DNA from 2 places in the Ruminococcus sp. D54t1_190329_F1 genome. Region 1 is predicted to be linked to the other one. Evidence: riboswitches for the same ligand, from Rfam matches in the RefSeq annotation. Region 1 holds a riboswitch; the other holds the start of a gene.
What was found. A riboswitch is a leader RNA that binds a small molecule or an ion and turns the genes downstream of it on or off. The one in region 1 is predicted to bind cyclic di-GMP.
Positions count from the first base shown of each region.

Region 2: it holds a riboswitch for cyclic di-GMP, as region 1 does, so the genes downstream of both, I2D69_RS20040 (transporter substrate-binding domain-containing protein) here and I2D69_RS18445 (transporter substrate-binding domain-containing protein) in region 1, are expected to answer to the same signal.

Region 1 covers NZ_JADNDC010000058.1:1,513-14,072, forward strand. Annotated here, with positions in the region: gene I2D69_RS18430 (GNAT family N-acetyltransferase) at 1-383, opposite strand, end outside; gene I2D69_RS18435 (hypothetical protein) at 779-976, opposite strand; gene I2D69_RS18440 (ATP-binding protein) at 1,613-3,808, opposite strand; gene I2D69_RS18445 (transporter substrate-binding domain-containing protein) at 3,889-6,762, opposite strand; cyclic di-GMP riboswitch class I at 6,926-7,001, opposite strand; gene I2D69_RS18450 (helix-turn-helix transcriptional regulator) at 7,136-7,423, opposite strand; gene I2D69_RS18455 (alpha/beta hydrolase) at 7,461-8,459, opposite strand; gene I2D69_RS18460 (MerR family transcriptional regulator) at 8,578-9,015, shown strand; gene I2D69_RS18465 (TIGR00730 family Rossman fold protein) at 9,096-9,632, opposite strand; gene I2D69_RS18470 (helix-turn-helix domain-containing protein) at 9,688-10,020, opposite strand; gene I2D69_RS18475 (cupin domain-containing protein) at 10,163-10,516, shown strand; gene I2D69_RS18480 (radical SAM mobile pair protein B) at 10,683-11,591, opposite strand; gene I2D69_RS18485 (radical SAM mobile pair protein A) at 11,579-12,268, opposite strand; gene I2D69_RS18490 (radical SAM mobile pair system MarR family transcriptional regulator) at 12,265-12,560, opposite strand, start outside.
Region 2 covers NZ_JADNDC010000014.1:398-12,429, reverse strand. Annotated here, with positions in the region: gene I2D69_RS08060 (ATP-binding protein) at 1-1,720, shown strand, start outside; gene I2D69_RS08055 (ABC transporter substrate-binding protein) at 1,698-3,548, shown strand; gene I2D69_RS08050 (response regulator) at 3,554-6,505, shown strand; cyclic di-GMP riboswitch class I at 6,657-6,732, shown strand; gene I2D69_RS20040 (transporter substrate-binding domain-containing protein) at 6,933-8,303, shown strand; gene I2D69_RS20035 (histidine kinase dimerization/phospho-acceptor domain-containing protein) at 8,358-8,771, shown strand; gene I2D69_RS20030 (ATP-binding protein) at 8,853-9,800, shown strand; gene I2D69_RS08040 (hypothetical protein) at 9,959-10,132, opposite strand; gene I2D69_RS08035 (DUF3786 domain-containing protein) at 10,119-10,757, opposite strand; partial or broken gene I2D69_RS20025 (DUF6444 domain-containing protein) at 11,040-11,234, shown strand; partial or broken gene I2D69_RS08030 (DapH/DapD/GlmU-related protein) at 11,235-11,423, shown strand; gene I2D69_RS08025 (DUF1897 domain-containing protein) at 11,466-11,939, shown strand.

The sequences.
Region 1 (12,560 bases):
ATAAGCGCATATGCCGCTTCTGGCATATACCCTCTGCCCCAGAATGGTTCTCCCAACCAGTAACCAAGTTCACATTCATCATCTCTATCTGTCATATCTGTATGTCCGTTTAGTTTTAGTTCAACAGCTCCTATTGCAACATTATTCTCTTTTTCACAGATTGCATAGCATTCTGCTCCGGTGAAAATATTGTCAATAACATATTTACTTGATTCGATATCCTTGTGAGGAGGCCATCCGGCAATTGGCCCTACTTTTGGATTTTTTGCATAAGTAAACAAACTTTCTGCATCATCTTGCGTCCACTTTCTTAAAATTAATCTTTCAGTTTCTAGTATCATTTTAAAATATATCCCTTCAGTATTCAATTTCGATTTATCCAATTAAGACAATTCTTTAGGTTAGAATCGATGATGGAGTAAACGAAAAAGCAGTTTCGACATTTCAGTGAACTGCCCCTTCGTTTACTCCATTTTCGATTTGACCTAATTGAACAAAGTGAGCGTCCGAGTAGCTACTACCTATGGACTTTTAATCTTTTGTTCTTATCCATGATTATACAGGATTTCCTGTGCAGACGCTACAGAAATCAAGAATTTTCAGATAAATAGGTATAACAATTAAACCTCAGGATTTTGAGGCTTAGAAAACATATAAAAGATTTGGATTTTAACACCTTTGCGGTATTCTCAGTTGTGGTTTTCCAAGATGTCCACCGCAGGATTTACATACATAGATGTTTATCCCGTATAGCTGTTTCAATATTTCTGGCATCTCCTTATCCCTGAGCTTTGAAAGATATTTTTTGCATCCGAGGAGATTCCGGCATAAAGTGAGCTTTTTGTGTCTCTTCAGGATTCTTATTCTGATATTTCAGAAAATAAGAGACATAGTTTTTATAGCAGTTGATGGAACGTTCTTTAAGGTTACGGATTTTTCCGGCTTCCTCAAGCTGTTCTAAATATTTTTCATACATAATAAAATCCTCCATATAAAATCAGTAGTTATCCGGAACACTGCTTTATATGGAGATGCATTTGGGTCATAAAACCGCTTGCCAACCAAGCGGAAGGGTGGTATTCTTTTCATAGGCAGTGGGAAGGTCGATCCTGTTTGATTGTTTCGTTGTGGTGACTTAACAATACTACTTTTAGGACTTGCTTTCCACTGTTTTGTTATAGAAAAAAGAAAATCGCTATGCCATAGCCTTGGTAGGCCATCGCGCAGCGATTTTGTTCAATTTATGTTTGCAGGTTTGGGAGAGATTGTTTCTTTTCCCGCCTTTTCTCTGATTTACATCCCCGAATAAGGGGTGACAACAGAGCGGAACTCAAATGTTAGCTGGACTTTTTCTCACATGCTCTGATTTGATCTCATATATAAATCCAGCAGAGATTTTGCTCTCCACCGGTCTGCTTTTATCCTAATTATGTTCCCCTTGCATTGATTTTGCTAATAATGTCAGACAGGGATAGTCCACAGCTGGAAATTAGTTTTTCATTTAAGTAATTATTTCAGTCCCAAAAAGACATATGAATTTTCACAGCCTGCTTCTTCTAAGGAATTAAAAAACAGACCATATAACAACTTTATATGCTCTGTCTTTTTATTCCTACAAATCTTCGTGCAGTTTTACATCGCTATTATCTGCCATGCATTGTTTCAAGGCAATGATCATTTTTTCCGCATCCAGTGGCTTTGCAAGATGAACATTCATTCCAGCCAGCCGGCTGTTGATAATGTCTTCTGCAAAAGAATTCGCGGACATTGCAATGATCGGAACCCTCCTGGCATCCCTTCTTTTCATTTCCCTGATTGTCCTTGCCGCATCCAGACCATTCATCCTCGGCATCATAATATCCATATAAATTACCCCAAAATAATCCGGTGCAGATTTCTCGAAGATTTCAACTGCTTCCTGCCCGTCTACTGCACATGTAACTTCCATACCGCTGTCTTCCAGTATACATCTGGAAATTTCCATGTTCAACTCATTGTCTTCCACAACCAATGCCCGCATGCCTTCTACCGAATAATCATCAAGGCTTACTGGCTTATCTGATAAATTACTGTTTTTATCCTGTGTGCCAATTTTGAACGGAATTTTTACAATAACTGTTGTCCCGACACCTGCTTTGCTCTTCAGTTCAATACTTCCATCCATTCTGTCCACGAGTTGCTTCGTAATTGCAAGCCCCAGTCCGGTGCCTTCATACCTGGATCTGCTTGTCTCGCTTTCCTGAGAGAACATATCAAAAGCATGTGCAATAAAATCTTCACTCATACCCACACCCTGGTCTTTACAGTAGAAAGTGAAATTTGCTCTGTCATCATCCAGAGTTTCTTCCTTAACCCCCAACGTGAGCACACTACCCGACTGACTGAATTTTATGGCATTGTCCATAATATTCGACAGAATCCTTCCAAGATATACCGGGTTTCCAACCAGAGTGCTGTGACTGTATGTACCATTTTTCCAGTCAATCTCATACCGGATGCCTTTCTTGGCAGCCCGCTCATCATAAATCTGATTCAGTTCCTGCAGTACCTCTGTCAGATCAAATAAAAGCTGCTGGTCCTTCAAATCCCCGCTCTGTAGTTTATTCATATCCAACACATCATTTACCAGAGACACCAGATATTTCAGGGATTCCATTACCTTTTCTCTGATCTTCTGCTGCATCTGTGGATCATCTGCGTACTGATTTCCCATATTTACCATACCGATAATACCGTTCAGTGGTGTACGGATATCATGACTCATCGTTGCCAGAAACCTTGTTTTCATTTCGGCTTCCCGCTTTGCTGCTTCCGCAGCAAAGTTAAGATCCTCTTCACGTCTCTTGGAATCGCTGATACTACGGACTGTACATAAAACATGGGTTACATTTCCAGACTCATCCCGTTTTTTTACAGTAAAAAGCATCCTGTGCCAACTGCCATCACACATTCTGTATTCTGTAGAAATATATTCTTCCGTCTTCAATCTTGCTGAAAGTGTAGAGACATCCAGAAATGGACGGATCAGCGAACGGTATTCAGATGCAACCATTGTATCACAAAGCTGATACAGTTTCTCCGATGCACTGCCTCTGTTTCCTGTCAGTTTGTGTATTTCACTGTCATTTGATATCTCTTCAAAAAAATCTTTCTGCACATCAATCCTGTAGATAGAACAGTAACTCTTAGCAATTGCTGAGATTATTTCATTACTCAGCCGTGCTTCATCCAGTGCCTGCTTTAATTGATTCTGGATCGTAGTTTCTTTTTCCATGATATCATCAATATGCCGAAAACCCACCAGTGCGAAAAAATGTTTCTCATCCTCGTATATTTTGGCTGCCTGTGCCTCAAAAAATTCATGCTGGTTCGGATTCGGTTTACTTCTATAATGGTATGTAATGCGCTCCTTCCGGGAAAGCTGTTCCTTTAGATGCCCTGTCGAAATCCAGTCCTTAAATTCCTGTCTTTCTTTCTCATACAGATATTGAACCGCATATTGGTCAGCAGAAGAATTGAAATTATCACCCTGTTTCAGATTCATTTTTTTTACGTTGGTTCCATCGTTTATATGGAGAATTTCAAAGGAACCGGTATTTAATTCAACATAATAGACAGCCGTAAAATCTGCACATATCTTATCCAAAAGCCGTCTTTCCGCCATCTGTTCTTCCAACGTACTTTTCAGTTTTCTGTTCCTCATATGTACCATTACAGTCAGGATAAGAAGCAGAACGATCAGCACAGTTATAAAAACCAAAACAGTCACAGACTGCGGTTGCTTCGGAAATAAATTAATTTCTGTCATAACAAAATCCTCTCTCTATGTTTCCTGTCTGCTTTTCCCATGCATCTGGAAGGCTCCTGATTGCTGCGGTTGCCTCATAATCATTTATGACAGGCATTTTGCTTTCTCAACTCTTCGCTTATGGTCTGCTTAATTTTTTCCGCATCCAGCGGCTTTGCAAGATGTGCGTTCATTCCTGCTTCCATACACTTTTCTGCATCTTCCCTAAATACATTTGCAGTCATAGCAATGATAGGGATTATTTTTGCATCCTGCCGTTCCAGGTCTCTTATTGTTCTTGCAGCAGTAAGACCATCCATCACCGGCATCATAACATCCATTAAAATAACATCGTATGTTCCCGGTTCGGAAGCTTCAAAATGCTGAACAGCTTCTAACCCATTGTTCACTGTTTCTACTTTAGCCCCATTTTCCGTCAGCATAAATTCTGCTATTTCCACATTCAGCTCATTATCTTCAACCAGCAATACCCGGATATCTGATATATCTGCATCAAAATCTTCTTTTTCTTCTGGCCGTGCATTCGTATCAATTTTAAATGGAAGTATTACAGTAAAACAGCTTCCTTCACCAAGCTTGCTTTCAACTGTTATGGTTCCGCCCATCTTTTCTACAAGTTGTTTCACAATAGGCATTCCCAGACCTGTCCCATTATAATCAGAACGTGGGGAATTGTCTGCCTGTACAAATGGAGTAAACAATTCATTTTTTATAAATTCTTCTGACATTCCAATTCCATTATCTTTTATTTTAAATTCACATGTCATGTGATCTTCTAATCTTTCAATCGTTCTCATACTCATGTAAATAAAACCATTCACCTTATTGTACTTCATACTGTTTGTAAACAGATTCATCAATATTTTTTTCAGATGAACTGCATTGCTCCAAACATATATACCACTGTAATCATCATGTTCTCCTATAACATGAAGTCCTTTTTCTTCTGCCTGAAAAGATAGTGACTCCGTGATTTCCTGACATACCTGGTCCAGATTGATGGATTCATCACTAAAAACCACTGTATCTGATTCTAACTTTGCCATATCTAAAACATCATTTATCAATGATAGTAGCAGTTTCGATGACTCATGTATTTTATTCATGCAATCCTTTGCCCGCTCAGCATCATTTCCGCTTTTCTCAAGAATCGTAAGCATGCCAATAATACCATTGATCGGTGTTCTGATATCATGAGACATGTTATTTAAAAAGGAAGTCTTAGCCTTATTGGCACTCTGTGCTTCTACAAGTGCATTTTGTAATTCCTGCTGTTTTTCTTCAAGCTCCTGATTCAGCTTCAATGCCTGCTCAGCAGACTTCTTGGATTTTTCTTCCGCACGTTTTGATTTTTTCAAAGAATCAAGAATTATACACAGAACAACGAAAAAAGAAATTCCAGCGATAAGTGAAACTGTCAGTAAATTGTCCTGAATAAAATCCTTCGCTGTAACTTTTCGTAAGGAAGCATTATACGAAACTACTGCACCTGAAAATTGAGTTGTAGGCATAGATGTCAGTGTTTTATTCAGAATGGACAAAAGAACCGGTTCTCCCTGCAGAATAGCAAATGGAACATCAGCTTCTTTTGTCAGGAAAACACTATGAAGCTTATTATTTTTCAAATAGTCTGAAACAGTACCTGAATTGCTTACAATACAATCCGTCTCCCCTTTCTGCATTGCTTTTACTGCTGCATCTGATGTTTCATATTCCACAACCTTCCATTGCGGATAATTGTATGAAAGATATGCTTTCAATGCAAAATCATCTTTTTCAACGGCAACTATATTCTCTTTATTTTCATCAAAAGAATCCTTTGCCGTAATTGCTGCCATATTGAGAGTCAACAGCGTATCCGACAAAGCAAATCCATTTGTTTCTGCAAAGTATGGATTCTGGTTTGCATGAAAAATCAGGTCTATTTTTCCATCCTGCAATGCCTGAAGCAGTTCACTTCTTGTCTCATATCCATTTAATTCAAATTCCAGAGTCTGACCTTGCAGACAATTTTCTGCAAGATCCACATAATCTGTAATAACACCTTTCAGTTTACCTGTTGATGGATCTACACTGCTGATACCTCCATCCTGATTCAAATACCCTATCCGGATTGCACCATGCTGCCCGATCCACTCACTTTCTTCTTTTGAAAGAAACGAGCTGCTCTGTGCAGAAAGATAACGCCTGTAGAGATCATCTGTGTAAAATGGGTTGTCATCCTTGATTCTGCGCATAGCGCTATCCAGTGCTTCTTTGATATCCGGACGTTCTGGATTTATAGCGAAATAGATTTCTGTCTCTCCAATACTTGTAAGCGGTGAAATATCCGATTCTTCCCAACGGGATTCTTCTACCGAAACGAAGCAGTCAATTTCATGTTTCGACAGTTTGTCCATAATTTCTGTGGTTGTAGAAACATTGATATGCTTCGTATGCAGACCATATTTTGATTCCCATTCATTAAGCACATCCTCCATTATATTATCTTTAGACACACCAATATTTTTTCCCTCAAAAGAATCCAAATTTCCTGCTGTAAGATCCATATTGGATGCATCCGTATAGATGTAATATTTCTCTTCCCCCATAGGCATATCGGAAAAAAGCATATTTTCAGCACGTTCGTCTGTATAGGAAATGTCACCAAGAATATCAATCTCTCCATTTTCCAACTGTGTAAAGCAGTTTTTCCAATCACTTGTTATGTATTTATATGTCCATCCTGCATAACCTGCAATATCTTGAAGATACTCATAACCATAGCCGCTTCTTTCTCCCTTTTCATTGACGGTATTATAAGTTTCTTCAAAAGATCCTACCCGGATAACATTGTCAGAGTTTTCTTTGGCAAATGTAGGAACGGATAAAACAATAAAACATATAATTGTGCAAAATATAATGTAACAAAATTTGAAATTCATTATATTCTGTACTAATTTGCACTTCTTCATCTTTCTCCCCTCCTCTAGGCTACAGTTGCTTGCTTCCAGATTTTAATTTTACATTCATTAATTGTCAATAACCTCCCCGCTATTTTTCCAAACAGCTTCTGTATTACTTATTCAAGTGCTCTACCATAAAAAAGCACTGCCAAACAGACAGTGCAACCTCATTTCATGCAACTGGCTGCCATTTTACAGGCCCTGTAGCTTTGCGTCCCAGACTTTCATCTGGTTTGCCGATTTCCTTATTATAGCTTTAATACTTATGCAAAAAAACTGATTTCATTATACTTTAATGCTCTAGTATACACAAGAAAACATTACCGTTTTAACGACAAAAATAAAAAAAAGAACAGCCGATACATATACTCGAACTATTCTTCTACTTCCGAAGACCACGCAGCATTGACATCACTGTTTCCTGCTCATTTGTACTCAGATTATTCCATATCCTTAAAACTTCTTTCTGTTTTTCTGTCAGATTCTCTGAATTACCTTCCTGAAAAAACTGTGATAATGTCACGCCCAAAGCTGTACATATTTTTTCAAGTGTGATCAGCGACGGCAGGTTTTCCTGCGCCATGATTCTTCCCAGTGATGACTGGGAAATTCCAAATACACATAAGCATGATACAATAGAGGCATGCTGAAGGAGGATCTCGTATGGCAAAGCAAGCTGTACAATTTCTTCTCTTCAAATGTCATGATTAACCAACCCCGTTTTCTTTAAAAAATTTCTGGATTTTATCAAATGGGATCACATCCAGATTATCGTAAAGATCTGTATGAACAGCCCCTGGAATTGTCAGCAGCTCTTTATTGGATGTGTACTTGCTGTCCTTGATCATATTTTCATAAGCATCTTTTCCAAAATAATAACTGTGCGCTTTTTCTCCATGAACGATAAGGACTGCACTTCTGATTTCATTACTGTACTTTAATATTGGCTGATTCATAAATGACATACATCCAATACTGTTCCAGCCATCATTGGAATTTAGGCTCCTTTTATGATAACATCTGCCTTTATAATACTCACTATAATCTTTTACGAAGAGAGGGGCATCTTCGGGAACCGGAAGTGGAACACAACCACCGCTTCTGGAATACTCGCCTTTACGGTATTCTTGTGTTCTGAGGGCATTCAGTGACTGTTTCTTTGCATAACGTGCTTCTTCACTGTCCTCAGAATCAAAGTACCCATTTGCATTTACCCTTGTCATATCATACATGGTAGATGCTACAGTTGCTTTTATTCTTATATCCAATGCAGTTGCGTTAAGAGCCATTCCACCCCATCCGCAGATTCCAATGATTCCTATTTTATCCGTATCCACATCTTCCCGAACAGAAAAAAAATCAACAGCAGCCATGAAATCTTCTGTATTAATATCCGGAGAAGCCATGAATCTTGGATTGCCTCCACTTTCCCCCGTAAAAGAAGGATCAAATGCAATCGTTAAATATCCTTTTTCAGCCATCGTCTGCGCATATAATCCGGAACACTGTTCTTTGATTGCACCAAATGGTCCGCTTACGGCAATCGCAGGATATTTCCCTGACACATTTTTCGGCTTATACAGATCTGCAGCAAGTGTGATTCCATAACGATTTACAAATGTCACTTTCTTATGATCTACTTTTTCACTCTGTGGAAAAGTTTTATCCCATTCAGATACCAACTTTAATTCTTCTGTTTTTAACATATTTGACATCCTCCATATGCAAAATTTCTTGTAATTACACTAACAATAGTATATGATATAAATATCATACAACCTAAAGTTAACTTTAGGTCAAGCATATTTTGAAAGAAGGTTTTTTATGTATACAATCAGTCAGGTCTCTGCAATGTTTAGTCTTCCTGTTTCTACCTTAAGATATTATGACAAGGAAGGTTTTTTCCCTAATCTGGAACGTAAAGGAAACATCCGTTATTTCAGCAATAATGAGTTGGAAGCGCTTCGTATCATTGAATGTCTGAAGAAATCTGGGCTTGAGATCAAAGATATAAAGCAATTTTTTATCTGGGTATCTGAAGGCAGTGCCAGCTATGAAAAAAGGAAAGAATTATTTGAAGCCAGAAAATCAGCTGTTGAAACTGAAATCCAGGAACTTCAAAAAACTCTCTCCCTCTTAAAATTTAAGTGCTGGTATTATGAAACAGCAATGAAAGATGGTAATGAAGATACGATAAATGCCATGTTACCTGATAAACTTCCAAAAAATATACAGAAACTATATGACAAAGGACATGAATGATTTTTGTTTCTTCTTCAAGCTGGAATTGATCGTGCTCTGTCTTTCGCTAATGCAACTCCATTTTACTGTGCAAACATAAGTTATGCCCGTCTCAAGATTCGCTTTATATCATCCAGATTTTCAACAAAAAAGATTCCCTCCTGTCGCTCGTTAGAAGATAATCCTTTTTCAATCATATGATTTAGAAGTGCTTTCAAATCATCGTAGTAACCGTTCAGGTTGTAGAGAATGCAGGGTGCCTCCAGATGTTTCAAAGACACCTTCGACATTACCTCTGCAATTTCCTCCAATGTTCCCGTGCCGCCCGGGAAGGCAATAAAGGCTTCTCCTAACTCAATCATTTTGTTTTTTCTCTCAGACATATCCTTAGTCACAATCAGTTTTGTCAGTCCATCATGTTGAAACTCATTTTCAATAAAAAAAATCGGCTCAACACCCGTAACATCACCGCCTGCCTTCAATACACTGTCTGCCAATGCTCCCATTAAACCACCTTTAGAACCACCGTAAACAAGTGCATTTCCACTGTTTCCAATCCATGCCCCCAATTCCTCAACTGCTTTCCGTAAGCATGGGTCATTTCCTTCGTTTGCCCCAAGATAAACTGTTATATTCATTAAAAATTTTCTCCTACAACTTCCGATTGTTCGAGCTTTTCAAATACTAACGTACTTAATTCTGTTCAATAAGTGATTTATAGTAGTTACCAAAGTCAGCAAGTGAATTAACAATTGGAAGCATTTTTGTTCCGAGTTCCGTTAATCCGTATTCAACTCTCGGTGGCTGTTCATGGTAATCGTGGCGATATGCCAGTCCATCACTCATCATTTGCCTTAAACTATCTGTCAAAACCTTTTGTGAAATACCATCTATACTTCGTTGTAGCTCATTGAATCTCCATGGGCGCTCTTTCAAGTTACGCAAAATCAGCAGTTTCCATTTTCCTCCGATGAGAGATACCGCTGTTGCAACTGGGCATTCCGGTAATTCTTCTTTTGCTCGCATAATTCTCACCTCCGAGTCTATTGTAACACATTCATTTTTGAGTGTACAGTTACAAAAAGGTGCGTACTTGTTTTTGTATGTGTCTCACACTATACTAATACCAATCAACCCGAAACTACAAATCAACTATGGAGGTATCATTATGACAAATTACACAAAAACAACTATTGGAAAGGAAAACCGAATTGAGCTGCATGAAAAGTTGTCTTTAACAGGTGCAGAAATCAGTTTAAACGAACTACCTGCAGGAGCAAATGTCCCATTTATTCATTCTCATAAAGAAAATGAAGAAATCTATGGAATTCTTTCAGGTAACGGCAAAGCCATAATTGATGGAGAAGAAATCAGCCTTTCAACTGGAGACTGGCTAAAGATTGCACCTGCTGCAAAGCGTCAGTTTTTTGCATCCGATATTTCCGGAATTACTTATATCTGCATTCAGGTAAAAGAAAATTCTCTGGAACATTTTACAGCAGAGGACGCCGTAATCGGCTAATTAAAAGTATTTATTTACAAAAATGCACAGTTCTCGATAAGCTAAGAACTGTGCATTTCTTTTTTCTTCAATTTTACAATTTCTCTATTTTTCAAACAAGAATTTCTCGATTTCAAATGGCGATAAATAAATCTCTCCACCATCATCAGTTTAATTTTCATTTAGATTAACGATTTCTTTTTCCTGTATTCTCTGTCCCTCGGATTTCCTCATGATAGAAATAATCTACGATCACCGGATGTCCCTGCGGGACTCTGCCATAAGGCATTTCATTATCCACAAATGGGCAATCATACTTCTTAGCCATTTCCTCAGCTTTTACTTCAAGTGCTTCAAAGTAGCTGCGGTTATGCTTGTTATAGATCTCGTCGTAAAGGGGTACAAGATCAGGATATTTTCCGGCGATATAATCCATAATTGTCTTTTTGAAACCGCCTCGAAGATTGAGATTTTCGAGCCAGAACAGATCGCACTGATCCTTTACCCGCTCAAAGATTGCTTCAAAATCCGTGATACCGGGGAATACCGGAGATACGAAACAGACTGTACGGATACCTGCTTCATATACCTGCTTCATAGCAGCGATACGGCGCTCAATGCTAGAAGCAGAGTCCATATCGTTCTTGAAATTTTCATCTAGTGTGTTGATCGACCATGAAACGGTTACTCGTCCAAGCTTCTTCAGCAGATCAATATCTCGTACCACAAGATCCGACTTTGTGCAGATCAGAATATCTGCGTCACTGCCGATCAGCTGCTCCAGAAGTTTTCTGGTATTCCCGAATTGCTCCTCCTGTGGATTGTAGCCATCTGTCACAGAACCGATGACCACCCGCTGTCCGGCATATTTCTTCGGATTCTTAATTTCCGGCCAATGCTTCACATCAAGGAAAGTGCCCCATTCCTCCTTGTGTCCGGTAAAGCGCTTCATAAAAGAAGCATAGCAATACTTGCAGGCGTGTGTACAGCCTACATATGGATTGACCGAGTAACCGCCTACAGGCAGACTGGACTTGGTCATGATGTTCTTTGTTTCCGCCTCATTAATGAGGATTCCATTTATTACTTCTGCCATGATCTCTGTACCTCCAACACTTTATTGAATTCATCCGGCATTTCCTGAATCATATTTTCATTCCCTATGATAGGGACAAGATCTTCCTTCATAAATACCGGAATGTCAAGCATATGCGCCTGATCTGTCAGAGACCATGCCCACTCCGGCTCCGTATGAACCTTCCTGCTCTGAACTCCAGTCATGGTGCCGACAACGATCCAGTTGATCCCGGAAAGATCAACTGAACCTGGATTGTCGAATAGCGGCTCAAAGGTAACATGATAGTGTTTTGCTCTGACATTTTCCCGTAGTGCGTCAATACGCCACAGTTCTGCTTTTCTCGTCACCGTAACACCAAACCATGCGTTTTCCAAATCTGTATCAAAATCCAGCAGATCTGGTCGCTTTGTAAGGAACAGGAACTGATGCTGTGGATTTTCACGGATTTTTTCAAATACCTCGTCTCTCCATTCTGACTTCCAGCCGGAAAGATCGCTCATGCCGTTAAGAAGAAAGTTCTGCGGACGTTTCTTTTCCATCATCTTGAGCTTACCCGGAAAGAATTCAGGGTCAGCAAAGTCATCAATCATATGCCAGCGTTTCACATTATTGCGGGCATAGCAATATGCACACCCCACTGTACATCCGATGACGATATTCATGTTTTGAATCTGATCTTTGATACAAATACTCATGATTTCTGCCACTCCTCAAGATTCTTTCTGATACGGTCGAGGTATTCCTCAAACTGGGTAATTTCTTCCTCCGAAAAACCTTTGTAGTAAATACTGCCCATTTTATCAGATACAGAATCGTATTCGTCCTTTAAGGCATGTGCTTTTTCAGTCAGAAACAGGAGTGTTTTCCTTTTGTCCGTTTCAGACTGAACGCGTCTTATCAGCCCTTGATTTTCCATTCTTTCCAGCATCGTAGTAAGAGAAGTTATCGCTAATCCACATTTAATCGAGAGTGACCTGATTGAGATTC
Region 2 (12,032 bases), on a different contig from region 1:
AGACGGATCCTATATTGATATTGCAGCCTGTGCCAGAAAAGATGCACCGGGTATTGTGGCAATCTACTATTACACACCTCCTGAATTTTCCAGAAACTATACACTGACGATACAGGGACTTTTAAATGGTTATAGTATCCAGAAAGATGGAACGATTATTGTCGCAGACGAGGGGATTGTTGTTGCCAGCAATGATGAGAGCCTGCTGGGGCAGAATACGGCTGACAACGAAGTTGTTCAGGCAATGAAGAGGCATACAGACAGTCAGCACATTTATCATTTGAAGAATGAAGGAACAGGATGCTACGGAATCATGCTGAAGCAGAGGGATTACTATATTTATGCATATCTTCCGGATACAGAAGTGTTCCATAATCTTCCATTAAGTGTGATAAGTGTTATTTTTCTTTATTTTCTGATGTTCAGTATATTCTGGTTCTGGACATACAGAACCAATCTGGCGCACCGGAAACAGGAACAGGAAAAAGATGAAAAATATAAAGCAGAACTTCTGATAGCAGCAAAAAAGGCAGAAGCCGCCAATGAGGCAAAAACAGAATTTCTCCAGCGGATGAGCCATGATATTCGGACTCCGATCAATGGAATCTGCGGCATGGTCAATATGGCAGAACATTATGCAGGTGATTTGGAGAAACAGACGGAATACAGGACAAAGGTGAAAAAGGCGTCCAATCTGTTGCTGGAACTGGTAAATGAAATCCTGGACATGAGTAAGCTTGAGTCAGGCGAAATCGTTCTGGAAGAGATTCCATTTAATCTGAGCAGTATTTCAAGGGAAGTATTTGCTGTGATCAAGCAGATGGCTGCAGAACAGAATATCCGGATCGAGTGGGAGAAAAAAGAAATCACACACCGGGATTTTATTGGAAGTCCGGGGTATGTGAAACGTGTGATGATGAATATCCTGTCCAATGCGGTGAAATATAACAGAGAAAACGGACATATCTATATCAGCTGCATGGAAATCCCAGCCGGACAGCCAGGAATGACCACAATGGAATTTGTCTGCCGGGATACCGGAATCGGAATGACTGAGGAGTTCCAAAAACATATTTTTGAACCATTTGCACAGGAACACACAGGAAGCCGCACAAAATTTGCCGGAACAGGACTTGGGATGCCGATTGCAAAGAATCTGGTCGAGAAAATGGGCGGAGCCATTACCTTTGAAAGTGAAGAAGGCACAGGAACTACATTTGTGATCCGGGTTCCGTTCAAAATAGATATGAATGCGGATAAACGTGAAAAACAGAAGGATGTATCAGAAAAATCTATAAAGGGGTTGCATATTCTTCTGGCAGAAGATAATGAGCTGAACATGGAAATTGCAGAATTTATGCTCCAGAATGAAGGTGCTGAGGTGACGAAAGCATGGAATGGACAGGAAGCTGTTGAGCTATTCAGAAAAAGTAAACCTGGTGAATTTGATGTCATTCTTATGGACATTATGATGCCGGTTATGAATGGTTATGAAGCTACAAAGAAAATCCGTTCTCTGGACAGAGAGGATGCAAAGATGATTCCGATCATTGCAATGACAGCAAATGCATTCACGGAGGACAGACTGAGAGCTAAAGAAGCAGGAATGGATGAACATATAGCAAAGCCTGTTGATGGAAAATTATTAATAAATATAATTTATAAACTAATGAAACACAGTTTCAGGGGGAGTCATAATGAAAAAGAAAAAACGGAGTAAGTTACTTGCTGTACTTCTGGTGATGGCGACAGGCACATCACTTTTGTCAGGCTGCGGCAGAAAAATTGCAGAAAAAGAAGATGCAGAAACCATCACAGTGTATTTATGGAGCACCAGCCTGTATGATAAATATGCACCATACATCCAGGAACAGCTTCCGGATATCAATGTTGAATTTGTAGTCGGCAATAATGATCTGGATTTTTATAAATTTCTTGATGAAAACGGTGGATTGCCGGATATTATTACCTGCTGCCGGTTTTCCCTGCATGACGCAAGTCCGCTGAATGACAGTCTGATGGATCTTTCCACAACCAATGAGGCAGGTGCTGTCTATGATACCTACCTCAGCAGTTTTATGAACGAGGATGGCAGCGTAAACTGGCTTCCCGTGTGTGCAGATGCCCACGGTTTTGTAGTGAACAAGGACCTTTTTGAAAAGTATGAAATTCCGCTGCCAACCGATTATGAAAGCTTTGTCTCTGCCTGCCAGGCATTTGACGAGGTGGGAATCCGTGGCTTTACTGCAGACTATTATTACGATTATACCTGTATGGAAACACTGCAGGGTCTGTCTGCATCAGAATTGTCTTCTGTAGACGGACGCAAGTGGCGCACCACCTACAGTGACCCGGATAATACAAAGAGAGAAGGTCTGGATGATACCGTCTGGCCGGAGGCTTTTGAACGCATGGAACAGTTTATCCAGGATACCGGGCTGAACCAGGACGATCTGGATATGAATTATGATGATATAATTGAGATGTACCAAAGTGGTAAGCTTGCCATGTACTTCGGCAGCTCAGCTGGTGTAAAAATGTTACAGGATCAGGGCATTAACACAACATTTTTGCCATTCTTTCAGGAGAATGGCGAAAAGTGGCTGATGACGACCCCATATTTTCAGGTGGCATTAAACCGTGACCTGACACAGGACGAGACGCGCCGGAAGAAAGCAATGAAGGTACTGAATACAATGCTTTCAGAGGATGCACAGAACCGGATCATTAGTGATGGACAGGATCTGTTAAGCTACAGCCAGGATGTGAATCTTAAGCTTACGGAATATCTGAAGGATGTGAAACCTGTGATCGAGGAAAACCACATGTATATCCGTATTGCGTCAAATGACTTTTTCTCCGTTTCCAAGGATGTGGTTTCGAAGATGATTTCAGGAGAATACGATGCAGAGCAGGCCTATCAGTCATTTAATTCCCAGCTTCTTGCGGAAGAATTTGCTTCAGAGAATATCGTGCTGGATTCACAGAAATCCTATTCCAACCGTTTTCATAGCAGTGGGGGAAATGCGGCTTATTCGGTTATGGCAAACACTCTGCGTGGTATTTATGGGACGGATGTGCTAATCGCAACCGGAAACAGCTTTACGGGAAACGTGCTGAAAGCTGGATATACAGAAAAAATGGCAAGAGACATGATCATGCCAAACAGTCTTTCGGCATATAGCTGCAGGATAAGCGGGGCAGAACTGACAGAACTGGTCAGAAACTTTGTAGAAGGCTATCAGGGAGGTTTCATTCCCTTTAACCGTGGCTCTCTGCCTGTGGTCAGCGGCATTTCCGTGGAAGTCAAAGAAACGGATGATGGCTATACATTGAGTAAAGTTACAAAAGACGGAAAAAAAGTTCAGGACAAGGATACATTCACGGTAACCTGCCTTGCGATACCAAAACACATGGAAGCCTATCCCACAGATGAGAATATTGCGTTTGAGGGAGAAGACACCTTTGTGAAAGATACCTGGACAGGATATATTTCAGATGGTGATGCCATTCTTGCAGAGCCTGAAGACTACATGACTCTGAGGTGAGAAGAATGGATATTAAGAAGCATAACAAAGGCAGAGAAAAGACTGTTAGGAGAAAACGATTCCGGATCGCTGTCTTTACAGCTGTTTTACTGGGAATTGTTCTGATGGTTTTCCGATATTTTGACTTTGTGTCGAAAACTATTTATGAGGAAAGTGTTTCCCATCTGACGGAGGTTTTTCATCAGTCTGATAATATGTTAAGGGAATTGACAGATAAGAACCTGACTTATCTCCATATTTGGGGTGAGAATCTGCAGAATACCTCAAGCGAAGATGAAATCCGTAATTATATAAAGAATGCGCAGGAAGATGCCGGATTTTTGGATTTCTTTTTTCTGTCAGCCGACGGGAACTATAAGATGGTGACAGGGGAAACCGGGTACCTTGGATTACAGGAAAATATTGAAGAGGACATCCGGCAGGGAAATGATGTGATATCAAATGCAGCAGTTCCGGGAAAATCCCAGTTGCTTGTTTTTGCCACTCCCAAGGCTCATGGAAACTATCAGGGATTTGAATATGATGCCATCGCCATTGCTTATGAAAACTCTAATATCGTAGATGTACTGGATATTTCTGCTTTCAATGGAAATGCACAGAGTTTTATTGTTCATCCGGATGGCCGTGTTGTGATCGATCATTCTTCTGAGTTATGGGGGAATGTATATAATTTCTTCGGTGTTCTGAGAGAGCATTCTGATATGTCTGAAAAAGAGGTCAATGAGCTTTCGGAGAAGTTTAAAGCAGGACATACTGGTGCGATGCTGGTAAATCTGGATGGAAGGAACTATTATCTGGTCTATGAAAAATCAGATATTCAGGACTGGGTATTTCTGGGACTTGTACAGGCAGATATTGTTAATGCCAGTATGAACAGCCTGCAGAGCAGTACAATGCTTCTTGTTGGTGCGGTCGTGTTCTGTATTGCTGCTTTTCTTATCAGTCTTATTATTCAAAAAAGCAGGACAAATCTCAGAAGAAAGGATACGGAGATCCGGTACCGGGATGAGCTGTTTCAAAAGCTTTCAATGAACGTGGATGATGTCTTTCTGATGCTGGATGCAAAAACATATCAGGCAGATTACGTCAGCCCAAATGCGGAAAATCTGCTGGGTATTACGGTAGAACAGATTCGTAGAGATATTCGTGTTCTGGGAAAATTGCATCCGGCGGAACATGAAGATCCGGAGAAAAATTATCTGGAAGAAATCAAGGTTCATGAACAGCGAGAATGGGATTTTGAATATGTTCATCAGAAAACAGGGGAAAAACGCTGGTTCCATAATATTGCAATGGGTAGTGAGGTAAATGGAAAAAAGAAATACATCCTGGTTCTGTCGGACCGTACCTCGGACTGGAAAATGAACCAGGCACTTTCTGAGGCAGTCCGTGCGGCGGAGACAGCAAACAGGGCCAAGAGTACCTTCCTTTCCAACATGTCTCACGATATCCGGACACCAATGAATGCGATCATCGGCTTTACCACACTGGCTGTAAGCAATATTGATGATAAAAACAAGGTTCGGGATTATCTGGGTAAGATCCTTTCCTCCAGTAACCATCTGCTTTCTCTGATCAATGATATCCTGGATATGAGCCGGATTGAGAGTGGAAAGATCCATCTGGAAGAAATAGAGGTCAGTCTGTCGGATGTACTTCATGATCTGAAGACGATTATCAGCGGGCAGATCCATGCGAAGCAGCTGGAGCTTTATATGGATGCCATGGATGTGACGAATGAGGATGTCTATTGTGACAAGACACGACTGAATCAAGTGCTGCTGAATCTTTTGTCCAATGCGATCAAGTTTACTCCTGCTGGCGGAACCGTTTCTGTCCGGCTGAAACAGTATCCGGGGTTCCAAAGAGGCAGTGAACTGTACGAGATCCGGGTAAAGGATAACGGAATCGGTATGAGTCAGGAATTTGTACAGAAGATCTTTTCTCCTTTTGAGAGGGAGCGGACTTCCACTGTGAGCAGGACTCAGGGTACAGGACTTGGCATGGCCATCACCAAGAATATTGTGGATATGATGGGCGGCACCATTGAGGTCCGGACAGAGCAGGGGAAAGGTACCGAATTTATCGTCCGTCTGCCATTCCGGACTCAGCCTGAGAATCACCGTATAGAGAAGATTGCAGAGCTGGAAGGTCTTAAGGCTCTGGTTGTAGATGACGATTTTAATACCTGTGACAGCGTGACCAAAATGCTTGTGAGGGTTGGAATGCGTTCGGAATGGACACTTTCCGGTAAGGAGGCTGTTCTGCGTGCACGACAGTCTATGGAGCTTGGGGATGCCTTCCATGCTTATATCATCGACTGGCGACTGCCGGATATGAATGGTATTGAGGTCACCAGACAGATCCGCAGTCTTGGTGACGATACACCGATCATTATTCTGACTGCTTATGACTGGTCAGACATCGAAGTGGAAGCCAGGGCTGCAGGAGTAACTGCATTCTGTGCGAAACCTCTGTTTATGTCCGATATCAGAGATACCCTGATGACTGCCATTGGCCAGAATCAGGCTGAGCAGGAGAAGCCTGTTCTTCCGGCGGCATGCTCAGATTTCAGAGGCAGATGTATACTGCTTGTGGAAGACAATGAGCTGAACAGTGAAATTGCGGTGGAGATCCTTAATGAATATGGCTTCCTGGTGGATACTGCAGAAAATGGGGCAGAGGCAGTAGAGAAGGTCAAGAGGTCGAAACCGGGCGGTTATGATTTGGTGCTGATGGATGTGCAGATGCCGGTAATGAACGGATATGAGGCCACGAAGCAGATCCGTGCCCTTAGGGATCCGGCACTGGCAGGAATCACCATCCTTGCCATGACGGCCAATGCTTTTGACGAGGACAGAAAGAAAGCGTTGGAATGCGGTATGAATGGATTCTTATCCAAGCCAATCGTTATAGAGGAATTGATCAGTACATTACAAAATAATCTGACAGATTAGTAATAAAAACCTGCTAAGAAGTTCGGTTAACAACTTTTTAGCAGGTTTTCAAATTATTTTTAAGCGTTAAAGCGGTGAGGTTTTTCTTGTGTAAAGTGGAGCAAGGGAGTATAATAAAATCAGTTTTTTTGTATAATTTTAAATGCTCTAATATGGAAATCGGCAAAACAGATGAAAGTCTGCGACGCAAAGCTACAGGGCCTGTAAAATGGCAGCCAGTTGCATGAAATGAGATGCGCTGCCTGTTTGGCAGCGTTTTTATCACCCGGGGCATTGCAGAGATGATGGAAATTACACAGCAGCAGTACACAGCAACAGGGATGAATGCACATATTGCAAAACCGATTGATATAAAAACAATACTTGCTGTTTTTGACCTGGTGTTTGGAACATCATAAAACACAAACGGATGAAGGAAATAAAAAATATGGATAAAAGTAGAAAAAAATCAGCCGTACTATTTGCATGTATATTTGTGGTCCTGGGAATGTGGATGATGTTATCGGTACACTGCCAGGCTGCTGAAACGAATAATGATGAAAAACAGCCACAGACCATCCGTGTCGGCTCATTTGAGGATACCTTTAATTATGTCGATAAAAACGGTGTCAGACGAGGTTATGGCTACGAGCTCATGCAGGCTCTGGCAGGTTATACCGGATGGAAATTTGAGTATGTGAAATGTGACTGGTCCAACTGTTTTGATAAGCTTGAAAATGGTGAGATTGATATCATGGGCGATATTTCTTACACCGATGAACGTGCACAGAAGATGCTTTTCCCGGATGAACCCATGGGTGAGGAAAAATATATCCTTTATGCTGATTTATCGGATACGGATATTGGGACGTCTGATTTCAAGTCTATGGATGGGAAACGTGTAGGTGTGCTCATGGGGACTGAGCCTGAAATCATGCTGACAGAATGGGAAAATAAGAATGGCATACATACAAAACATGTAAATGTGAATAGTGATGATGATGTCGAAAAGAAATTAGCGAATCATGAAATCGATTGTTTTGTATCTCTGGAGGAATCCATCTGGTCTGAACAGGGAATATCATCCGTTACCACGATTGGTAAATCCGGCATATATTTTGTAATAAATAAAGAGCGCAGCGATATCAAGACAGAGTTGGACTGGGCTATGCGTCAGCTGGATCAGGATAGTCCTTTTTTCAAGGCGGATCTGTATAAAAAGTATTTTACGCTTGATTATTGTCAAAGTCTTACAGGCGGAGAAAAGTCCTGGTTGGAAGAACATGATGGGATCCGGATCGGATTTCTGAGTAATGATGCGGCAGTATTTTCCCTGGACGAAGAGACTGGAAAACTTACCGGTATGCTGGCAGAATATTTCTCTTATGCCAAAGACTGTCTGGGAAATCAGATACTGGAATTTAATATACAGGAATATGATGAATATGATGAAATGCTTCAAGCTTTACAAGAACGAGAGATTGACATGATTTTTTATGCTGGCAGGAATCCATATTTTGCAGAAAAAAACGGATATACACTTACAAACACAGCCTGGACCTACAGCCTGATGGCGGTAACAGATGAGGAAAAATTTGATGAGAATAAGGTGTATACTGTAGCTGTGCCCAGGGAAAAATATGCCTTAAAACAGCATATTGCATTCAGTTATCCCCAATGGAAGCTTATAGATTGTGATTCGCTTGACGATGCAGCAGATATGGTCATTCATGAAAAAGCAGACTGTTTCCTCATGGGCGCAAGTCAGGCACTAATATATGATAACAGTCAAAATTTCAAGAGTATTCCACTTACATAAACAATGGAGGCATGCTTTGCAGTTAGAAGTGGAGAGGGAACCCTCTTATCAATATTGAATAAAACCTTAAAGGCTATGCCGTCTGACATGCTTACAAGTGCACTTGCTATTTATGACAGTACAGCAGATAAGGTAACATTTTTGGATTTTGTAAAAGACAATATGCTTGCTTTTTTTGCTACGGCAGGATTTTTTGTACTCACTATCATTAGTATTATCCTCGTACTTTTACGGAAGGCAAGGAAAGCAGAAGCTGTCGCAAAGCTTGCTGCAAATGATACACAAAAGCTTAATGACAAGTTGGAAATCGCTCTGAAAAAAGCAGAAGAAGCTAATCTGGCAAAGACTCGTTTCCTTAACAATATGTCACATGACATCCGTACTCCTATGAATGCAATTCTGGGCTATGCACAGCTTATGGAGAATGAACTGAAAGGAAAGGATTTGCCTGAAACTTCAGAACATTAAAAAAAACTTCAGCAGTCAGGAAACCTTCTTCTGTCAATCATAAATAATGTACTTGATATGGCTCGGATTGAGAGCGGAAGGATGGAAATTGATGAGAACTATGGACGGATTGAGGATATCCGGCAGACTCTGTTTGAAATATTTGAGGATGAAGCAAAGAAAAAGAATCTTGCTCTTCATTACACAATAAATGTAGAACATGAAAATATACTGACAGATACTACCAAGGTAAAAGAAATATTTGTCAACATCCTGAGTAATGCCATAAAATATACTCCAGCCGGTGGTTCTGTTATGGTAGATATAGATGAATTACCCTGCGAGGAGCCTGGGTACATGATTGTAAGGACCAGGGTGAGCGATACCGGAATTGGTATGAGCCAGGATTATCTGTCAAAAATTTTCGAAGCATTCACTCGTGAACGAAACACCACGAAGAGCAAAATCACAGGAAGCGGACTTGGAATGTCAATCGTAAAGAAATATGTTGATCTGCTCGGTGGAACAATCGATGTGGAGAGTGAGCTTGGAAAGGGCAGCACTTTTACTGTAACACTGAAACACAGGATAGCGGATGAAAGCTATTATGTAAAAAAACATGCTGAAAATCCAGAATCCTGCAGTGAAATACTTGAGGGAAGGAATATCCTTTTGGCAGAGGACAATGATCTGAATGCAGAGATTGCAGAAGCAATACTTGAGCGTGCAGGTCTTAAAACAGAACGTGTGGAGGATGGTATCCAGTGTGTAAACAGGATAATGCAAATGCCGGTTGGAACATATGATGTGATCCTCATGGATATCCAGATGCCTAAAATGGACGGTTATAAGGCAACACAGGAAATCAGAAATTTACCAGATAAGGACAAGGCGTGTATACCAATCATTGCAATGACAGCAAATGCATTTGAGGAAGATAAGCGGGAGGCTATTGCAGCCGGAATGAATGAACATATAGCAAAGCCAGTCCAGGCTGATAAGCTGCTGTCAATATTATCAGAAGTAATAAGGCAGCAGGAAAAATATTAATTGCATGTTATACTAATGGAGTGCCACTCTGGAAAATTGCATAGGACTTTTTTCTTTAAAGAGCGCTTTAACAATTTAATCTTTGAAAGTACCACGATATAAGAATGGGGAGGATTCCCTCCCCAAAAATATTTTTTCAGAACTTACATAAGTTCCTTTCAGATGCCATGATATGACCGGTATTCCAGGTACATTTCAATCATATTTTTTCTTACTGGAAGGTCTGTTTGTTTGAGAATTTCGCTGATTCCAGTAGCAGAATATCCATTTTTCCATAATAATTCAGCCGCACACTCAATCAGGAGTTGTCTGGATTCTTCACCTTTTTTCATTTCGCATTTCCTCGTTCAGTCTGGAAAACAGATGTGTAAGTGCAAACATAAGCGTTTCATAATGCATGTAATCTAAAGTATTCCTGTCTGCAAGAATTTGAAGACTTGCCGGGAACTCATCATCAGCTTCCCAGAAACGAATGATAATCGGCAAAAAAGGAAAAAGATTTAATTTAAAAGCAACATCTCCTTTTTCCAGTTCCTTTCCGGAAAGTGCTATACAGGCATTACGCAATTCAACGGTTTTTCCGTTAAAAAAGTCAGCGGTATTCTGAAAAAATCCGCTGCTCGTTGAGAGATTTCCTGTTCGGACAGAGGAAAGGCTGTTTATGTTTATAAATTCATGTGACAGATGGCATCTATCCTTTGAATAACATAAAACATCATAAATAGTCATTGCTTCATTGTGATTGGCTTCATGAATTATTTCAAAATCATTATCTGACCACTGAACACTTCCCGTTTTTCGATTAATACGATAGGTACGGTTAATAAAAGTAATATATAACCAGTCAGAATTGTAATCTAATGAATATTTATGTATCATTGTAGCCTGATTATATTGCAGGAAAACATGTGCTGTAGAAATTTTTATTTTATCATAATTAGTCAGAGCTTTCGTCATATACCCCTCCAAGAATATTTTTGTTGTAGTTATTTTAGAATAGACTAATTGGTCTATAAAATCAATGCTTTTTGTGCCATTTTGTTATAGCAGGTCAAAGGAACAATGGCTGTAATGAGGATCAGAGGGATAATAGTAGTAACGAATAATACGCGAGAGTTCTGTAGAGGGTCTGGCGTTAGAGGATTGGATTAAGGAAGTATCTTTTTTGTCTGACTGGTTTTTTTACGGCATTTCCGTTACAATAGAAATATAAAAAATCGCGGAAAGAAGGTGGTCTGAATGCCAGTTAATATCACAGAAGAATTCGTTCGTTTTCTGATGAAGCAAAACGAAGAACAAAGTGCTCGCATTGCTGAGCTTTCTGCTGAGATTACAAGTCTGAACCAGACCATCCGAGAACTGAAAGAGCAGTTAAACAAAAACTCAAAAAACAGTTCCAAGCCACCTTTATCTGACGGACTTAAGAAGCATGATTGTAAAACACAAACAGCACCAGTTATCATTGGAAATAATGTATGGATTGGTGGCGGGGCTATTATTTTACCAGGAGTTACTATCGGAGATAATGTTGTGATTGGAGCAGGCAGTATTGTAACAAAAAGTATTCCCGACAATGTGATTGCTGCAGGCAGTCCTTGCAGAGTGATCCGTAGGAATCAGTAACAAACATGTTTTATCCAGATAAATATATAAGTGGGAGGTATTATGCCTGAAATACGGAAGAAAATTGAATTACTACAGAAAATTGCACATCGATTTAATGAGGCAAATATAGAGTGGGCTTTAGGCGCATCTATGCTGCTGTACTTTAAAGGTATTATTTCAGAATTTCATGATATTGATTTAATGGTCTCTGTTCATGATGCTGAACAGGTCCGAACAATTTTATCAGAAATGGGAGAACTTCACGCACCGGCTTCTGCTTCTGATCCAATGTATCGTACAAAGGTATTCATGGAATTCACCATTGATTCTGTAGATATTGACGTTATGGCTGGATTTTCTATTGTAAGCGAAGGGAAGGTTTATGATTGTTCTCTTGACAAAGAACAAATCGTGGAACGAATGACACTTGGAACAGAAATCGTTCCTTTGCAATCGCTGCGATTATGGTGTAAATACTATCGGCTGATGGGGAGAAACAAAAAAGCTGACATGATTGAAAATAATTGTAAATAAATATAGTATCTGATATATGTAAAAAAGGAAACTGCCTGGAATTATCCGACAGTTTCTTTTTTATTTGCAGAATTGTTGTGGTCAAGCTTTTTT